Linked DNA regions of Desulfocurvus vexinensis DSM 17965. The protein of the gene in region 3 binds, or shares a complex with, the protein of the main gene of each other region. Links are inferred from orthologs where the notes say so. Each region holds a gene or a part of one and is shown on either strand. Other genes may lie near its edges. The genes, in order: secA, secG and secY.

What was found.
Region 1: the proteins of secY (region 3) and secA are in contact, whole or in part, in a crystal structure (PDB 3DIN), measured with the Thermotoga maritima proteins. The link is inferred for Desulfocurvus vexinensis DSM 17965 from one-to-one orthologs. Residues at the interface, in WP_004081795.1 of Thermotoga maritima: Glu108, Gly109, Glu110, Glu111, Ala236, Glu237, Arg238, Arg239, Ile240, Thr241, Ile242, Gln243, Tyr244, Ala245, Arg246, Arg247, Val248, Thr249, Gly250, Arg251, Arg252, Val253, Tyr254, Gly256, Ala257, Ser258, Thr259, Tyr260, Leu261, Pro262; in WP_004082002.1 of Thermotoga maritima: Glu261, Ala262, Arg263, Lys300, Ala301, Arg302, Thr303, Ile304, Ile305, Leu323, Tyr324, Asp325, Pro326, Val329, Ser330, Tyr333, Ile336, Lys340, Phe345, Val349, Glu363, Phe364, Tyr374, Ser375, Gly376, Gly377, Glu393, Ile395, Thr482, Ser483.
Region 2: secY (region 3) and secG share a complex: the UniProt entries of both Escherichia coli proteins name them as parts of the sec protein translocase complex. The link is inferred for Desulfocurvus vexinensis DSM 17965 from one-to-one orthologs.

What each region holds. Positions count from the first base shown.
Region 1 is NZ_JAEX01000001.1:195,679-202,016, forward strand. What follows is about bases 2,088-5,178. They hold secA (preprotein translocase subunit SecA), read left to right. Parts: upstream 2,088-2,421; coding sequence 2,422-4,935; downstream 4,936-5,178. Other genes in these bases: G495_RS0100855 ((Fe-S)-binding protein), read left to right, coding at 2,088-2,342. Outside these bases: G495_RS0100850 (DMT family transporter), read right to left, coding at 1-871; more of G495_RS0100855, read left to right, coding at 1,185-2,087; G495_RS0100865 (ferritin-like domain-containing protein), read right to left, coding at 5,215-5,757; G495_RS0100870 (bacteriohemerythrin), read left to right, coding at 5,968-6,338. UniProt on the Escherichia coli protein: Required for protein export, interacts with the SecYEG preprotein conducting channel.
Region 2 is NZ_JAEX01000005.1:298,975-304,895, forward strand. Bases 1,893-4,566 are described here. They hold secG (preprotein translocase subunit SecG), read left to right. Parts: upstream 1,893-2,882; coding sequence 2,883-3,251; downstream 3,252-4,566. Other genes in these bases: G495_RS0106910 (phosphoglycerate kinase), read left to right, coding at 1,893-2,080; tpiA (triose-phosphate isomerase), read left to right, coding at 2,084-2,842. Also shown: G495_RS18055 (NUDIX hydrolase), read right to left, coding at 1-185; rimI (ribosomal protein S18-alanine N-acetyltransferase), read left to right, coding at 247-843; more of G495_RS0106910, read left to right, coding at 902-1,892. UniProt on the Escherichia coli protein: Subunit of the protein translocation channel SecYEG. Overexpression of some hybrid proteins has been thought to jam the protein secretion apparatus resulting in cell death; while this may be true it also results in FtsH-mediated degradation of SecY.
Region 3 is NZ_JAEX01000006.1:163,451-169,607, forward strand. Bases 1,201-4,110 are described here. They hold secY (preprotein translocase subunit SecY), read right to left. Parts: upstream 3,359-4,110; coding sequence 2,042-3,358; downstream 1,201-2,041. Other genes in these bases: map (type I methionyl aminopeptidase), read right to left, coding at 1,271-2,038; rplO (50S ribosomal protein L15), read right to left, coding at 3,364-3,813; rpmD (50S ribosomal protein L30), read right to left, coding at 3,813-3,989; rpsE (30S ribosomal protein S5), read right to left, coding at 4,005-4,110. In the rest of the region: rpsD (30S ribosomal protein S4), read right to left, coding at 1-227; rpsK (30S ribosomal protein S11), read right to left, coding at 255-644; rpsM (30S ribosomal protein S13), read right to left, coding at 687-1,058; rpmJ (50S ribosomal protein L36), read right to left, coding at 1,078-1,191; more of rpsE, read right to left, coding at 4,111-4,544; rplR (50S ribosomal protein L18), read right to left, coding at 4,561-4,920; rplF (50S ribosomal protein L6), read right to left, coding at 4,930-5,469; rpsH (30S ribosomal protein S8), read right to left, coding at 5,482-5,865; G495_RS20965 (type Z 30S ribosomal protein S14), read right to left, coding at 5,883-6,068; rplE (50S ribosomal protein L5), read right to left, coding at 6,082-6,157. UniProt on the Escherichia coli protein: The central subunit of the protein translocation channel SecYEG. Consists of two halves formed by TMs 1-5 and 6-10.

The DNA.
Region 1 (6,338 bases), on a different replicon or contig from region 3:
GCACGCCCCCGAGCACCAAGGCCGAGGCCGCGAACTGCTGCGGCGTGAAGACCTCGTCCAGCAGCCACCAGCCCAGGGCCACCACCACCACCGGGATCAGGTTCATGAACGCCCCGGCCTGGCTGGCGGGTAGGTATTTGACCCCGTAGTTGTAGCACAGGTAGGCGCCCAGGGTCACGCCCAGGCCCAGGAAGACCACGCTGCCCACGGCGGCGGGCGGGAAGCTGCGCGGCAGCTCCGTGCCCGGCAGGGCCAGGGCGGGCAGGAAGAACAGCGTGCCGACCACGGCCATGAACGCCGTGATGTACAGGGGGCTGTAGCGCGCGGACAGGTGCTTGGCGGTGACGATGTAGCAGGTGGCCGAGGCCATGGCCAGGACCTCCAGGAAATTGCCCAGCACCGGGTTGGGGGCGGTTTCGCTGGCCTGGCCCGAGGCCGACAGCCAGGCCACCCCGGCCAGGGCCAGGGCGAATCCGGCCATGGTCCGCCGCGAGACGCGCTCGCCCAGGAAGGCCACGGCGGCGGCGGCGATCATCAGCGGCAGGGTGGCGGCGACCATCCCGGCCTGGGAGGCCGTGGTCAGGCGCAGGGCGTTGGCCTCGAACACGAAGTACAGGCACGGCTCGCCCAGGCTCATGAACAGCAAAAGGCGCAGGTCGCCGGGGCGGCGGTCCTGGTGCGGGTGCATGCGCACGGCCAGGGGCAGCAGCACCAGCGCCGCCAGGGCCATGCGCCCGAAGACCACCACCATGGGGTCGAAGACCATCACCGCGTATTTCATGGCCACGAAGGCCCCGGCCCACAGCAGCGAGGCCACGGTCAACGCGGCCACGGGCAGCAGGGGGAAGCGGGGGGCGGAGGCGGGGGTCATGGGGGTGGCCTTGGTGCGGGTGCGCGGGCAACAGTGAGCACTAGCCCCGGGCGGGCCGGGTGTAAAGGGAAACCCGCTCCGCCCCGGGGGGCGGGCGGCCAGGGCGCCCGGCGGACCTCCCGCGCGGCGCGGCCCGGAGGCTGACAGGATTGCGCCGCGTGGCCGCACTGCGGCCCTCCCCCCTGCCGCGCGGCGCGGCCCGGGGCCCATTGGGGCGCCACGCATTGACGCGGCCCGGGGACGTACTTATCCTTTGGCTTCGCGCGCGCTGGGCGCGCGACCCCCGAGAATCGCCACGGAGCGCCCCGAGATCATGGATTCCCCCGCGCGGTCGCACGAGCCGCAGTGCATCCTGTGTGGCCGCTGCCTGGAAGTCTGCCCGCTGCTCGCCGCCACCGGGCGCGAGGAGCTCTCCCCCCGGGCCAAGCTCTACACCCTGCGCCGCCTGGCCGACGCGCCCGGCGAACTGGACGCCCGGGCCGTGGAGCGGCTGGCCGGGCTGTGCCTGTCGTGCGGGCGCTGCGCGCGGGTCTGCCCCCAGGGGCTGGACGTGCCCGGGGCCGTGGCCCTGGCCCGGGGGCGGCATCCGGGCTTCCAGGCTTGGCTGTGGCGGGCCTGGATCGGGCGGGCCGACCTGCTGTGGCCGGGCGCCGCGCGCCTGGGCGCGGCCCTGGGGCCGCGCGGCGGCCCGGGCGCCCTGGGGCGCAGGCTGGCGGCCCTGGCCCCGGCCCGGCGCCCGGCGCCCCTGCTGCGGCCCGAGGCATTCGGCCCTTGCCCTGACGCGGGGAAGACCGTACTTTTCAGCGGGTGCCTGGCCCGGACCCTGCGCCCGGACTGGGCGCGCACGGCCACGGACCTGCTGCGCCGCCTGGGCTGCGAGCCCGGGCCCGAGCCCGCCTGGGGCTGCTGCGGCGCGACCCTGGGCCACGCCGGGCTGGCCGGGGCCCGCGCCGGGGCCGTGGCCCGCAACGTGGCCGCCTGGCGTGCGGCGGGCCGCCCTCGGGTGGTGACGTTTTGCGCCTCGTGCACCCACGGGCTGGCCGCCTACGCCGCCGACCCCGTTGCCGGGCTGGACGCCGCCGAGGCCGCCGCCTGGGCCGAGGCCGTGACGCCCCTGTCGCGGCTTTTGGGGCGCGTCCGTTTTTCCGTGGCCGCCGCGCCGGGGCGGGTGCTGTACCACGCGCCCTGCCACGCCGGGCCCGCCGACCCCGACCGCGCCTGGCTCACCGGGCTGCCGGGCCTGGACGCGGACCCCGGCGACGGGCGCGACTGCTGCGGCCTGGGCGGCGTCATGCAGCTCGGGGCCCCGGACCTGTCGCGGGCCGTGGCCGCGCGGCTGTGGCAGCGGCGCGCCGCCGCCCCGGGCGACCTGATGCTGTCGGGCTGCAGCGGCTGCCTGACGCAGCTTGCGGCCACCGCGCCCCTGGGCGTGGCCGTGGCCCACTGGCTGGATTGCATCGACATGGCTTGAGAAGTCGCATACCACTTTGCCAAACGGTGCGCCCGGGCCCCCGGGCCGGGACGCGCGCCACGCCAAGCGAGGAAACCATATGCTGGGTGTCATCGGCCGCAAGATTTTCGGGACCAAGAACGAGCGCTACCTGAAGACGCTGCGGCCCCTGGTGGACGCCATCGGCGCCCGCGAACAGGACACGCGCAAGCTCGCCGACGCCGATTTTCCTGGGCGCACCGCCGAGCTGCGCGCCCAGGCCCAGGCCGGGCGCAGCCTGGACGAGATGCTGCCCGAGGTCTTCGCCCTGGTGCGCGAGGCCGGGCGCCGCGCGCTGGACATGCGCCACTTCGACGTGCAGCTCGTGGGCGGCATCACCCTGCACCAGGGGCGCATCGCCGAGATGCGCACCGGCGAGGGCAAGACCCTGGTGGCGACCCTGCCCGTGGTGCTCAACGCCCTGACGGGCAAGGGCGCCCACGTGGTCACCGTCAACGACTACCTGGCCCGGCGCGACGCCGAATGGATGGGCCAGATCTATTCGTTCCTCGGCCTGAGCACGGGCGTCATCGTCCACGGGCTGGACGACACCCAGCGCAGGGCCGCCTACGGCGCCGACATCACCTACGGCACCAACAACGAATTCGGCTTCGACTACCTGCGCGACAACATGAAGTTCTACCTCGAACAGCTCGTGCAGCGCGACCTGAACTTCTGCATCGTGGACGAGGTGGACTCCATCCTCATCGACGAGGCGCGCACCCCGCTGATCATTTCCGGCCAGGCCGACATGGCCGTGGGCATGTACACCCAGATCGACGCCATCATCCCGGCCCTCAAGGTGGACCGCGACTTCACCCTGGACGAGAAGGCCCGCACCGTGGCCCTCACCGACGAGGGCTCGGCCCGCTGCGAGCAGATCCTGAACATCGACAACCTCTACGACCCGGCCAACATCGCCTACCAGCACCATATTCTTCAGGCCCTCAAGGCCCACAAGCTCTTCAAGCGCGACGACGACTACATCGTCAAGGACGACCAGGTGGTCATCGTGGACGAGTTCACCGGGCGGCTCATGCCCGGGCGGCGCTTCTCCGACGGCCTGCACCAGGCCCTGGAAGCCAAGGAAGGCGTCAAGGTCGAGGCCGAGAACCAGACCCTGGCCTCCATCACCTTCCAGAACTTCTTCCGCATGTACGCCAAGCTCTCGGGCATGACCGGCACCGCCGACACCGAGGCCGTGGAGTTCAAGCAGATCTACGGGCTGGACGTGGTGGCCATCCCCACCAACATGCCCATGGTCCGCAAGGACCACCCCGACGCCATCTACAAGAACCAGCAGGCCAAGTACCGGGCCATCGTCAACGAGATCGAGGATCTGCACAAGAAGGGCCAGCCCGTCCTGGTGGGCACCGTATCCATCGACAAGTCCGAGCTCATCAGCGCCATGCTCACCAAGCGCCGCGTGCCGCACAACGTGCTCAACGCCAAGCAGCACGAGAAGGAGGCCGAGATCGTGGCCGAGGCCGGGCAGCGCGGTAAGGTGACCATCGCCACCAACATGGCCGGGCGCGGTACCGACATCAAGCTCGGCGAGGGCGTGACCGGCCTGGGCGGCCTGTTCATCCTGGGCACCGAGCGCCACGAATCGCGGCGCATCGACAACCAGCTGCGCGGCCGCTCGGGCCGCCAGGGCGACCCCGGCGCCTCGCGCTTCTACCTGGCGCTGGATGACGACCTGATGCGCCTGTTCGGCTCCGACCGCCTGACGGGCATCATGGAGCGCCTGGGCCTGAACGAGGAGGACGCCATCGAGAACGCCATGGTCTCCCGGGCCATCGAGAACGCCCAGAAGCGCGTGGAAGCCCACAACTTCGACATCCGCAAGCAGCTCCTGGATTTCGACGACACCATGAACCAGCAGCGCGCCGCCATCTACGCCCAGCGCCGCCAGATCATGGCCGCCGACGAGGAGCGCCTCCAGGAAATGGTTGAGGCCTTCACCGACGACCTGCTGGAGGAACTCTACGCGCCCATTACCGCCAGCAAGCAGCCCGACCCCGAGGACGTGGCCTACTGCGCCGCGCGCCTGGAAGAGATTTTCGACCTGTGGGACGCCCAGACCATGAAGGACGACCTGCCCGCCCGCGACGAGGCCCACGCGGGCATCATGGACAAGTTCTCCACCCTGCGCGCGGGCGCCGCCGACGTGTACAAGGAAATCCTGCGCTACTTCCTGCTCGAAGCCCTGGACCGCAACTGGAAGGACCACCTGCTGTCCATGGACCACCTGCGCGAGGGCATCGGCCTGCGCGGCTACGGCCAGAAGGACCCCAAGCAGGAATACAAGCGCGAAGGCTTCGGCCTGTTCCAGGACATGCTCGCGCGCATCAAGGAGCACGCCCTGCGCTCGCTGGTGCGCGTGCGCCTCAAGTCCCAGGTGGAGGAGGAGGACTTCAAGCACAAGGAGGAGCCCGCCAAGGTGCGCTACTCCGGCGGCGCCCAGGCCCCCCAGCAGCCCGAAACCGTGCGCCGCGAGGCCCCCAAGACCGGCCGCAACGACCCCTGCCCCTGCGGCAGCGGCAAGAAATACAAGAAATGCTGCGGCAAATAGCCCGGGCTGCCCGGGCTGGCCGACCCCTGCGGGCTGTGAAGCCCGGCGGGGGAGGGAAAACCCCCCTTTTCTTGAGGAGAAAAGGGGGGTTTTCCCTCCCCCGCGCCCCCTCCCTTTCCCCCCAAAAGACCTTTTTCTTTGGGGGGATGGGGTCGGCTTTCGAGAACGGTTGCGGCGGCGGTTGCCCCGTGCCGGGGCCCTGGCCGCCGCCCCGGCGGACCATACGAAAGGCCCCGCCGCGTTGCCGGGGCGGGGCCTTGGTGCTTGCGCGGGGGCGGGCTATTCGCCTGCGCCCAGCGAGAAGCCCTTGGTGGACGGGCCGGTGCTGGCCGAGGTCCCGGCGATCTTGGACAGGTAGGTGTCGCCCAGGGTCTTGATGTGGTTGCCCACGTTGTCGAAGTGGTTGAAGTGGGCCTGCTCCTCGTCGATGATGGCCTCGAAGAGCTTGGAGCTCACGTTGTCGCCGCACTCGCGGCAGACCTGCAGGAACTGGTTGTACACGTCGATGGTGCTGTCCTCGACGCTGGCGTCGAAGGGGAAGATGGTGCGCACGTCCTGGGCCTTGATGACCTTGTCGGCCAGGTCGGTGGTCGGCTCGCCGCCCAGTTCCTTGATGCGCTCGGCGAACTGCTCGGCGTGGCGCATTTCGTCGATGGCGATGAGCTTCATGTCGCGGGCCAGCTCGCCGTAGTCCATGCCGTCCAGCCCATAGTGCTGGTTCATGTACTGGGAAATGGCGTACAGTTCCATGGCCCGGGCCTTGTTCAGGACGACGAGCACTTTTTCCTTGCGTTTTTCCTTTTCGGTCTTTGCCTTGGGCATGGTATTCTCCTTGGGTTTGGGGTCGAGGCCGCGCCGGGGCGGCCGGAAGGTCCATCTTCGACCATACTATAGGGCAATGCGGCGCGGATTCAAGGGATGAGAGCCGTTTTCATCGCGCCCGGGCCGCGCGGCTTGACAGCCGGGGGGTGACGTCCTAATCAGGCCCATCATGCGCGCTTGCGCGCCCAACAGGATGCAAGGAGGCCCGCGATGCCCCGGATCGAATGGAACGACAGCCTGAAGCTTGGCGTCGCCAAGCTGGACAAGCAGCACGAGAAGCTCGTCGGCCTGATGAACGACCTGTTCGACGCCTGCACCCAGGGCAGGGGGGCGGATGTGGTGGAGGAGGCCATCTTCGAGGCCCACGACTACATCGACTACCATTTCACCTCCGAGCAGCGGCTGATGGAGGAGTACGAGTACCCTGACCTGGGCGAGCATGTGGACGAGCACGACGACTATATCGTGCAGGCGGCGGACGATTTCGCGGTGCTCCGCGAGGGGGCCGGGGATGAGGCCCGCGAGGTGCTGGAGCGCCTGACGGGCTGGTGGGTGGAGCATATCGGCGGGCCGGACCGCGG
Region 2 (5,921 bases), on a different replicon or contig from region 3:
GTGCGCGCGCGTTTTTGCAGGAACACCCGGCCCGCGCCGTCGTACACCAGCACCAGCACCGTGCGGTGGAACAGGGCCTGGCGCCTTGCCTCGGCCAGGGGCATGACGCCCAGGGGCCGGTCCTGGTCATCGACGATCTCGACGGCCTCGTGGGGCTGGGGTATGGTGCGGATGTGTCTGGGCATGGTGCGGCGCTTCGCCGCGCACACTAGCAAAGGCCCCCCGGGGCCGCAACGGGAGAAGGGCATGGACGACTCGCGCGCCGCCGCCAGCGCCGCCAACGGGGCTGACGCCGGGCCCGCCAGCGGAGCTGCGGAAACCGCCGCCCCCGGCGCCGCCGGGGACTACTGCTTCGACCGCCTGGGCCTGGACGACCTGCCCGCCCTGGTGGCCCTGGAGCGGCGCTGCTTTTCCATGCCCTGGGGCGAGCGCGAGTTCCGCCTGGGGCTTGCGGGCGGGGTGTTCAAGGTCTTCGGGCTGCGCGGGCCGCAGGGGCTGGCGGCGTACATTTCCTTCCATCACGTCCTCGACGAGATGGAGGTGCTCAACATCGCCGTGCATCCGCACCTGCGCCGCCGGGGCCTGGGCGCGCGGCTGCTGGGCCTGGCCCTGGGCATCTGCGCCGGGCTGGGCGTGCGCCATGCGCACCTGGAGGTGCGCATGGGCAACGCGCCCGCCCGCGCCCTGTACGCGCGCTTCGGCTTCGTGCAGGCCGGGCTGCGCCGGGGCTACTACACCGACACCGGCGAGGACGCCGTGCTCATGGCCCTGGAGCTGTCCGCCCCGGGAGCGGCCGCCGCAAACGACGCCGCGCCGGGCCTGGATAAATTCGGCGCCGCGTAGTACACAGTCGCCTGGGCCGCCCCGCGCGGCCCCCAACACGCCGACAAGGAGACGCGCCATGATCCGCTGCATCGACGAAATGGACCTCAAGGGCAAGAAGGTGCTCGTGCGGGTGGACTTCAACGTGCCCCTCAAGGACGGGGTCATCAAGGACGACAACCGCATCCGCGCCAGCCTGCCGACCCTGCGCCTGGCCCTGGAGCGCGGGGCTGCGCTCATCCTGTGCTCGCACCTGGGCAAACCCAAGGGCCAGGTGCGCGCCGAGTTCTCCCTGAAGCCCGTGGCCGACTATCTGGCCGGGCTGCTGGGCCGCGAGGTGGCCATGGCGCCGGACTGCGTGGGCCCCGAGGTCGCGCACATGGCGGCCATGATCGGCCCCGGCGGCATCCTGATGCTCGAGAACCTGCGCTTCCACAAGGAGGAGGAGGCCGGCGACGACGCCTTCGGCGCGGCCATGGCCGCCCTGTGCGACGTGTACTGCTGCGACGCCTTCGGCACGGCCCACCGCGCCCACGCCTCCATGACCGCCATCCCGGCCCACGCGCCCGAGAAATGCGCGGGGCTGCTGCTCATCAAGGAATGGAAATACCTGGGCCAGGCCCTGGCCGACCCGGCGCGGCCCTACGTGGCCATCTCCGGCGGGGCCAAGGTGTCCACCAAGCTGGGCATCCTGCGCAACCTGCTCTCCAAGGTGGACAAGCTCATCGTGGGCGGGGCCATGGCCAACACGTTCTTCCTGGCCCAGGGCCACGGGGTGGGCGCCTCGCTGGCGGAGCCCGACCTCGTGGGCGAGGCCCGCGCCGTGCTGGACGAGGCCGCCCGGCGCGGGGTGGATCTGTTGCTGCCCGTGGACTGCGTGCTGGGCTCCGGGCCCGACGCCCAGGCCGCCGGGGCCACCGTGAGTGTGGACGCCGTGCCCGAGGGGCAGATGATCCTCGACGCGGGCCCGGCCTCCGTGGCGCGCTGGGCTGGGGCCCTGGCCGGGGCGGGCACGGTGGTCTGGAACGGGCCGGTGGGCCTGTTCGAGACCCCGGCCTTCGCGGCGGGCTCCACGGGGCTGGCCCGGGCCGTGGTGGACTGCGGCGCCCTGACCATCATCGGCGGCGGCGACACCGGCGCGGCCCTGGTCGCCGCCGGGCTGGCCGACAAGGTGACCTTCGTCTCCACCGGCGGAGGCTCGTTCCTGGAACTCATGGAAGGCAAGGACATGCCCGCCTTCAAGGCCCTGGAGGTCTAGACCGTGAAAAAGCTCATGGCCGCCAACTGGAAGATGCACAAGACCACCGAAGAGGCCTTCGACACCGCCGAGGAGCTGGTGGCCCTGTGCGGCGCCGCCCTGCCGGAGGACCGCGAGGTGCTGGTCATCCCGCCGTTCACGGCCCTGCGCCGTACCGGGCAGGCCCTGGCGGGCAACCCGCGTTTCCTGCTGGGCGGGCAGAACTTCTACCCCGAGGAGCAGGGTGCCTTCACCGGCGAAATCTCCCCGGCCATGCTGCTGGACGTGGGCTGCGCCTTCGTCCTGGCCGGGCACTCCGAGCGCCGCCACGTGCTGGGCGAAACCGACGAGATGGTCGGGCGCAAGGTGGCCTTCGGCCTGGAGCGCGGGCTGTCGGTGATCCTGTGCGTGGGCGAGCGCATCGACGAGCGCCGCGCCGGGCAGGTGGAGCAGGTGCTGCGCACCCAGCTGGACAAGGGCCTGGCGGGCGTGGACCGGGGCGTGGACCCCGAGCGGCTGGTGGTGGCCTACGAGCCGGTGTGGGCCATCGGCACCGGCGAGGTGGCCGGGCCGCAGGAGATCGTCCAGGCCCACGCCTTCGTGCGCCAGGAGCTGGTGCGCGCCTTCGGCGAGGCCGGGCGGGAAATGCGCATCCAGTACGGCGGCAGCGTCAAGCCCGACAACGCCGCCGAGATTATTCACCTTGACAACGTGGACGGCGTGCTGGTAGGAGGCGCAAGCTTGCGGGCCGACAGTTTCAGCCGCATTGTCCTGGCCGATTGACGCGCCGGGAACCGCAAGAGCGCCCTCAGGAGGAACTTACTTGGAAGCCCTGGTTTTGACCCTGCACATTCTCGCGTGCATCATTCTCGTCGTTCTCGTGCTCCTGCAATCCGGCAAGGAAGGCATGGGCGTGATCTTCGGCGGCGGCTCGTCGTCCATGTTCGGCGGCTCCGGCGCCGGAAGCCTCCTGACCAAGCTGACCGCCTTCCTGGCCGTGGTCTTTCTCGTGACCTCGCTGCTCTACAACATCCTGTCCAGCTCCACGCGCTCGGACGACGGCGGCTCGGTGATCATCGGCCAGCCCGCCGTCGAGGCCCCGGCCCCGGTTGCGGAAGAGCCCAAGGAGCAGGCCCCGCCCTTCGACAGCATCCAGGTCGAGGAGCCCAAGGCCGAGGAGAAGGCCCAGTAGCGCCCCGCACACATCCTGCGCCGAAGTGGTGGAACTGGTAGACACGCCATCTTGAGGGGGTGGTGACCTCACGGTCGTGGGAGTTCGAGTCTCCCCTTCGGCACCATGACGACAAAGGGCCACGGCATCGCGCCGCGGCCCTTTTTCCTTGTCCGCAACCGCGTTCCCCGCCCATTTCCTTCTGGCCTGCACCGGCCCCGGCGGCCTGAATCTGGTTTTCTCACCCTCCGGCCTCTGGGCGCGGGGCGGGCCCGGCCCGTGGCGGCGCCCCGCTCCAGGGGGCAGGCCGCGTGCCGTGCGCCGGGGCGCGGCCTGCCCGGGGGCAACGGGCTCTCGGCACAACGCATATCCACTCCGTCCATCAGGGGGCGGCCTGCCCGGGGGCAACGGGCTTTTTCTGCGCGCCTTTCCGGGCCGGATGCGCCGGGGGCTGGCCTGCGGCCCGAAAATTCCCAACGCTGGTAGTTTGATTTAAATACCTTTAATTTCAAATTGTTATAATTGATATTCAGCAAAGTTATGTGCAAAAGAATGCGCACCCTGGTCTTTTTTGACGCCCCCGCTCCCACGGCCTAGGACAATAGGCAAGAGACCCTGGAACCCGCCGGTTTTGCGCTGCGGGCGGGCAGGGTGGGAGGACGCCGCGGGTGCGGCGTCGCCGCACGCGATGCGGAGTCGTCTTCTTCAATATGCTTGAACAAGCATAATGCGGCGCGGGGGCCAGCCCCCCGGCCGCGCAACCTGACGGAGGAACCCATGGGCATTTCAAGGCGAAGTTTCCTCAAGGTCGCGGGAGCCGGGGCCGTGGGGCTGACCCTGGGCCAGCTCGGCCTGGACCTGCGGCCCGTCGCGGCCCACGCCTATGCGATGAAGATCGAGGGCGCCAGGGAAGTCATCTCCATCTGCCCCTTCTGCTCGTGCTGCTGCAACGTGCTCATGCACGTCAAGGACGGCACGGTGATCAACGTCGAGGGCGACCCGGACTACCCCGTGAGCCAGGGCGCGCTGTGCGCCAAGGGAGCGGCGTTGTTGACCATGCACGTCAACGACCACCGGCTGACCAAGCCCCTGTACCGCGCCCCCGGGTCGGACCGCTGGGAGGAAAAGGACTGGGACTGGACCATTGAGCGCATCGCCCGCCGGGTGAAGGACACCCGCGACCGCGACTTCAGGACCGTCAACGACAAGGGCCAGACCGTCAACCGCGTGGAGTCCATCTTCCAGCTCGGCACCTCGCAGATGGACAACGAGGAGTGCTCCGTTTCGCACCAGATGCTGCGCAGCCTGGGGGTCGTCCACATCGACCATCAGGCCCGTATCTGACACAGCGCCACTGTACCGGCTCTGGCAGAGTCGTTCGGACGCGGCGCGATGACCAACCACTGGACCGACATCGAGAATGCCGACGCCATCCTCATCATGGGGAGCAACGCGGCTGAGCACCATCCCATCTCCTTCAAATGGGTGCTCAAGGCCAAGGACAAGGGCGCCAAGGTCATGCATGTCGATCCCAAATTCTCCAGAACCTCCGCGCGCAGCGACTTCCACGTCCCCCTGCGCTCCGGCACCGACATCGCCTTTCTGGGCGGCATGGTGAAGTACATCCTGGACAACGACAAGTTCTTCCATGACTACGTCGTCCAGTACACCAACGCGGCCTGCATCGTGGGCGAGAAGTACTCCTTCTCCAACGGCATGTTCGCGGGCTTCGACAAGAAGACCGGGCGCTACGACCGCAGCAAATGGGCCTTCGAACGCGACGAGAACGGCCTGCCCCGGCGTGACACGACCTTCAAGCACAAGCGGTGCGTGCTGAACCTCATGCGCGCCCACTACAGCCGCTACACCCTGGAGCGCGTCTCCAGCACCACCGGCGTGTCGCGCGAGAACCTGCTGCGCGTGTACGAGACCTTCGCGGCCACTGGCACGCCCGACAAGGCCGGGACCATGATGTACGCCCTGGGCTGGACCCAGCACACCGTGGGCGTGCAGAACATCCGCCTGGCGGCCATCGTGCAACTGCTGCTGGGCAATATCGGCGTGGCTGGCGGCGGCATCAACGCCCTGCGCGGCGAGCCCAACGTCCAGGGCTCCACGGACCATGCCCTGCTGTACCACATCCTGCCCGGCTACCTGCCCATGGTCCAGGCCAACTGGCCGACCCTGGCCGACTACAACAAGGCCAACACGCCCAAGTCCAGCGACCCGCAGAGCGCCAACTGGTGGCAGAACCGGCCCAAGTACCTGGCTAGCTTGCTCAAGTCCTGGTTCGGCGACAACGCCACCGCGGAGAACGAGTTCGGCTACGGCCTGCTGCCGCGCCTGGACGAGCACGGCGACTACTCGCTCATGTACCTCTTCGACAGGATGTACAAGGGCTCGGTCAAGGGCGGCTTCGTGTTCGGCACCAACCCCGCCCAGAGCGCGCCCAACACCCACAAGACCCGCCGCGCCCTGGCCAACCTGGAGTGGCTGGTGGTGGGCGAGTTGCACCACACCGAAACCTCGGACTTCTGGCGCGGCCCGGGCATGAACCCCGCCGACGTCGCCACCGAGGTCTTCCTGCTGCCCAGCGCCCAGCGCGGCGAGAAGGAAGGCAGCATCACCAACTCCGGGCGCTGGCTCATGTGGCACTACATGGCCCAGCAGCCTCTGGGCCAGTGCCGCTCC
Region 3 (6,157 bases):
CTGCGGAACTGCTTCTCCAGGATGCCGTACATGCGGCGGACCTTCTGCTTCTCGCGCAGCTGGATCGCGTAGTCGCTGATCTTCTTGCGGCCACGGCCATGCTGGCCGGGCACGTAGGGGCGGCGCTCGTAGGAGCACTTGTCGGTGAAGCAGCGGTCACCCTTCAAAAACAGCTTCTGCCCCTCGCGGCGGCAGACGCGGCATTTTGCATCGGTATATCTAGCCAAAACACGTTCCTCCGAAAATTGGGCCGGTTAGACCCGGCGCCGCTTGGGCGGACGGCAGCCGTTGTGCGGGATGGGCGTCACGTCGCGCATGAAGGACACCTTCATGCCCGCGTTGTTGATGGCGCGCATGGCGGCCTCGCGCCCGGCGCCCGGGCCCTTCACGAGCACACCCACGGTGCGCATGCCGTTCTCCATGGCCTTCTTGGCGGCGGCCTCTGCGGCCACCTGGGCGGCGAAGGGCGTGCTCTTGCGCGAGCCCTTGAAGCCCAGGGCGCCCGAGGTGCCCCAGGAGATCACGTTGCCCTTCAGGTCCGTGAAGGTGATGATCGTGTTGTTGAAGGAAGCACGAACGTGGGCGATGCCCACCGGGACGTTCTTCTTTTCCTTCTTCTTGCCGGTACGGCGGGGTCTAGCCATTGTCCTTCATCTCCGTACTATTGAAATGGTGTCGTGCCGCAGCTACTTCTTCTTCTTGCCCACCACCGAACGGCGCGGGCCCTTGCGGGTGCGGGCGTTGGTGTGGGTGCGCTGGCCGTGGACCGGCAGGCCGCGACGATGGCGCAGGCCCCGGTAGCAGCCGATGTCCATCAGCCGCTTGATGTTGGCCTGCACATCGCGGCGCAGGTCGCCCTCGACCTTGTGGTTGTCCTCGATCTCCTTGCGGATCTCGTTGGCGGCCTCAGCCGAGAGGTCGTCGGTGCTCTGGTTCCAGTCCACGCCGACCTTGTCCAGGATCTGCAGAGCGGTGGTGCGACCGATGCCGTAGATGTACGTCAGGGCGATGTCCAGACGCTTGTTCCTGGGCAGTTCGATACCAGCAATGCGTGCCACTTTGGTTTCCCCTTATTCCTTAGCCCTGGCGCTGCTTGTGCCGGGGGTTTTCACAAATCACGCGCAGAACGCCCTTGCGGCGGATCACCTTGCACTTGGGGCACATCTTCTTGACCGAGGGTCTGACTTTCATGACCTGTTCTCCACTTACCTTGCAACCGGGCGGAACGCTCCGGCACTTGACTGACGATGCCCAGGCACAAGCCTGCGGCTTAGCTCACACTCAGGACGACGGGCCCCTCGGGAGTCACCGCCACCGTATGCTCGAAATGGGCGGACAACTTACGATCTTTCGTCACGGCTGTCCACTTGTCTTCGAGTATCTCCACTTCGCAACTCCCGGCACAGACCATGGGCTCGATGGCCAGCACCATGCCCGGCTTGAGCGGCGGCCCCGCCATGCCCGCAGGCACGAAATTGGGCACTTCGGGCTTTTCGTGCAGCTTGCGGCCGATACCGTGGCCCACGAAGCGGCGCACCACGCTGTACCCGCGCGCCTCGACAAAATCCTGCACGGCCCGGGAGATGTCGTACAGGTTGCCCCCGGCCAGGGCCTTCTCGATGCCCCGCGCCAGGGATTGCGCGGTGACGTCCATCAGGTCGCGGGCCAGGGCGCTCACCGCGCCCACCGGGTAGGTCCGCGCCGAGTCGCCGTAAAACCCCTGGTAGATCACGCCCATGTCAAAGCTGACGATGTCACCCTCGCGCAGGATGCGCTCGCGCGACGGGAAACCATGGACGATCTCTTCATTCACAGAGCAGCACAGCGCGAAGGGGAAGCCACCGTAGCCCTGGAAGGCGGGCTGGACCCCGAACCGCCGGCACATGTCCTGGGCGATCTCCTCGAAGCGCATGGTGGGGACACCAGGCGCCACGGCTTCGCCCAGGGCGTCGAGGATCACGGATACGATCCGGTTCGCCTCGCGCATGAGCGCGATTTCCGCGCCGTTCTTGATGTAGATGCCCCGAACTTTCTTCAAAGCCTAACGCCGCCCCTTGATTCTGCCCTGCTTGCCCATGAGCCCCTCGTACTGGCGGCTGATGAGGTAGGACTCGATCTGGGACATGAAATCCATGGACACGCCGACCACGATGAGCAGCGAGGTGCCGCCGAAGTAGAACGGCCCGCCCAGCTTGCTCACGAACAGCACCGGCAGCACGCACACCGCCGAGATGTACAGGGCGCCCCACAGCGTGATGCGGGCCAGCACCCGGTCGATGTACTCGTGCGTCTTGGCGCCCGGGCGGATGCCCGGAATGAAGCCGCCCTGCTTCTTGATGTTCTCGGCGATGTCCTTCGGGTCGAAGATGATCGCCGTGTAAAAGAAGCAGAAGAAGATGATCAGCGCCACGAAGAACACGTTGTACAAGATCCCCGTCGGCGAGAACAGCGCCGCGGCGTCCTGGAGCCAGTCCACCTGGGAGAACTGGGCCAGGGTCGCCGGGAACATCAGGATCGACGACGCGAAGATGGGCGGAATGACTCCCGCGGTGTTCACGCGCAGGGGCAGGTGCGTGGTCTGCCCGCCGTACATGCGCCGGCCCACCATACGCTTGGCGTACTGGATGGGAATCCGGCGCTGCGAGCGCTCCATGTACACGATGCCGACCATGACCGCAACCATGAAGGCCAGCAGGAGCAGCAGAATGAACACGGTCAGCTCGCCGGCGCCCAGGAGCTGGAACGTGTTGCCCACGCCCGCAGGCAGCCCGGCGACGATGCCGCCGAAGATGATCAGCGAGATGCCGTTGCCGATGCCGCGCTCGGTCATCTGCTCGCCCAGCCACATGACGAGCACCGTGCCCGCCGTGAGGGTGATGATGGTCGTCAGCCGGAAGCCCCAGCCCGCCGCCAGCACCACGGGCGCGCCCGTGGGGCTTTGCATGTTTTCCAGGCCGATGGCGATGAACAGGCCCTGGACCACGGTGATCAGCACCGTGCCGTAGCGCGTGTACTGCGTGATCTTCTTGCGGCCCGCAGCGCCCTCTTCCTTGGCCAGGCGCTTGAGCTCGGGGCTGACCACCGTCAACAGCTGGATGATGATGGACGCCGAGATGTACGGCATGATGCCCAGGGCGAAGATGGAGAAATTCTCCAGCCCGCCGCCCGAGAACATGTTGAAGATGCCGAACAGCGTGTTGGAAACCTGGGCGAAGAAGTCCTGCAACGCGGCGGTGTCCACACCAGGGGTGGGGACGTGGATGCCCACGCGGTAGAACGCCAGCAGACCCAGCGTCCACAGGAGCCGTTTCTTCAGTTCAGGCAGCCTGGCGAGATTCTCAACCCCGGATAATGCCACGTCGGTTACCCTTCCAGTGCCTTAGCGGTTCCACCGGCGGCAGCGATCTTCTCTGCCGCAGACTTGCTGAAGCGGTGCGCTTCCACGGTGATGGCGGCCTTGAGCTCGCCGTCGGCCAGCACCTTGACCAGGCTGCCGCGGCGCACCAATCCCTTGGCGTAGAGGTCTTCCAGGGAGATCTCGGCCTGGCCCTCGAAGGCGGCGGCGATGCGGCCCACAGCCAGGGGCTGGTAGATCACGCGGAACATGGCGTTCTTGAAGCCACGCTTGGGCAGGCGCCGGGCCAGGGGCATCTGGCCGCCCTCGAAACGGGCGGGCCGGCCGCCGCCGGAGCGGGCGTTCTGGCCCTTGTGGCCCTTGCCGGAGGTGCCGCCCTGCCCGGAGGCATGGCCGCGCCCGACGCGCTTGCGGTCCCGGCTTTCTTCCGGGTACGGGTACAATTCGTGCAGTCTCATTATTCCACAACCTCGACGAGATGGTTGACTCTCTCGACCATGCCGAGAACGGCATCGTTCTTGGGCAGTTCCTTCACCTGGCGGATCTTGCGCAGGCCCAGGGCGTGCACGGTGGCGCGCTGTCTGGGGGAACAGCCGATCAGGCTCTTCACCAGTGTGATCTTGATGGTGTCCATGTCGCGTCTCTCCCGCTACTTCCTGGGCGTTTCGACTTTCTTTCCGCGCAGCCTGGAGACCTGGTCGGCGCTGCGCAGGGAGGTCAGGCCCTCCATGGTCGCCTTGAGGACGTTGTGCGGGTTGTTGGTGCCGATGGCCTTGGTCAGGATGTCGTGGACACCCGCGGCCTCCATGACCGCACGCACCGGGCCGCCGGCGATGATGCCGGTACCCTTGGAAGCGGGCTTGAGCATGACGCGCGCGGCGCCAAAGCGGCCAAGGATCTCATACGGCAGGGTGCCGTCGAGCAGCGGGACCTTCTTCATGGTCTTCTTGGCCTGCTCGCTGGCCTTGCGGATGGCCTCGGGAACCTCGACGGCCTTGCCCAGGCCGTAGCCCACCGAACCCTTGCCGTCGCCCACCACAACCAGGGCGCTGAAGCTGAAGCGCCGGCCGCCCTTGACGACCTTGGCCACGCGGTTCAGGTAGACGATCTTCTCGATGATGCCGAGGTCTTCCTGGGGCTCTTTGCGAGCCTCCTTCCGGGGACCCTTACGTTCGCGTTCAATAGCCATTTGTCCCTTCCGCAGCTTAGAATTTCAGACCGCCCTCGCGGGCGCCGTCGGCCAAGGCCTTGATCCGGCCATGATACAGATAGCCGTTGCGGTCGAACACCACGGTCTCGACGTTCTTTTCCTTAGCCAGCTTCGCGATCTCGCGGCCCACGGCCTCGGCGCCCGACTTGTTGGGCTTGACCGCCTGGCCGCTCTTGACGAAGGCCAGGGACGAGGCGGAGGCGATGGTGGAGCCCGTCAGGTCATCGACGAGCTGCGCGTAGATATGCGCATTGGAACGGTACACGCACAGCCGGGGGCGCTGGGCCGTCCCGTTCACCTTCTTGCGGATGCGGATCTTTCTGCGCAGGCGCGCTTCGTTCTTCGAGAGTTTCATGGCCGTCCCCTACTTCTTGGCGCCGGACTTGCCGGCCTTGCGGCGGATGGTCTCATCCGCGTACTTGATGCCCTTGCCCTTGAAAGGCTCCGGCGGACGCACGCGACGGATCTGCGCGGCAACTTCGCCCACGGCCTGCTTGTCGATGCCGGTCAGGGTGAGCTTGTTGCCTTCGGCCTTGGCCTCGACGCCCGCAGGCAGCGGGAACTCCACCGGGTGCGAGAAGCCCACGGTGAGCACCACGTTCTTGCCCTGCACCTGGACCTTGTAGCCGACGCCCACGACCTCGAGAACCTTCTCGAAGCCCTTGGTCACGCCCAGCACGCAGTTGGACAGCAGGGTGCGCCGCAGCCCGTGCTGGGCCCGGGCGATCCGGCTTTCGTCGGCGCGGGTGAGCACCAGCTGGTCGCCGTCCTTGGCCACGACGATCTTCTCGTGGGCCGGAGTGGCCAGGGCGCCCTTGGGGCCTTTGACATTGATCATATCTTTGCCGATCGTCACTTCCACCCCGGAAGGGATGGCGATGGGCTGCTTTCCGATTCTGGACATGACTCTTCCTCGTTACCAGACTTCAAACAGCAGTTCGCCGCCCACGTTCTGCGCCTTGGCGCGACCGCCGTCCAGCACACCCTGGGACGTGGACAGGACACAGATGCCCAGGCCGTTCTGCACGCGGGGGATGTCGGACGCGGCAACATACACCCGGCGGCCAGGCTTGCTGATCTTCTTCATGCCGCTGATCAGCGGACGTCCGCCCTCGTACTTGAGCGCGATCTTGATGGCGCGCTCTTCCTCACTGAAATCGGCGATGTAGCCCTCTTCCTTCAGGATGCCCGCGATGGCGGACTTCACCTTGGAACGGGGGATGGCCACTTCGCCATGCAAAGCCTGGTGGGCGTTGCGAATGCGGGTAAGCATATCCGCAATGGGATCAACCACTGCCATGATGGACTCCTTGGAGATTACCAGCTCGATTTACGGACACCCGGCAGTTCGCCAGCCAGCGCCTTGTTGCGGAAGCAGATACGGCAGATGCCGAACCGACGCAGGAACGCGCGAGGGCGGCCACAAATGGGGCAGCGATTGTACGCGCGGCTCGAAAACTTGGGTTTCGCCTGGGACTTGTTCAAAAGTGCTTTACGGGACAAGGCGGACTCCTCCTTACTTCTTGAAAGGCATGCCCAAGAGATCGAGCAGCACCTTCCCTTCCTTGTCGGTCGGGGCCGTGGTGACGATG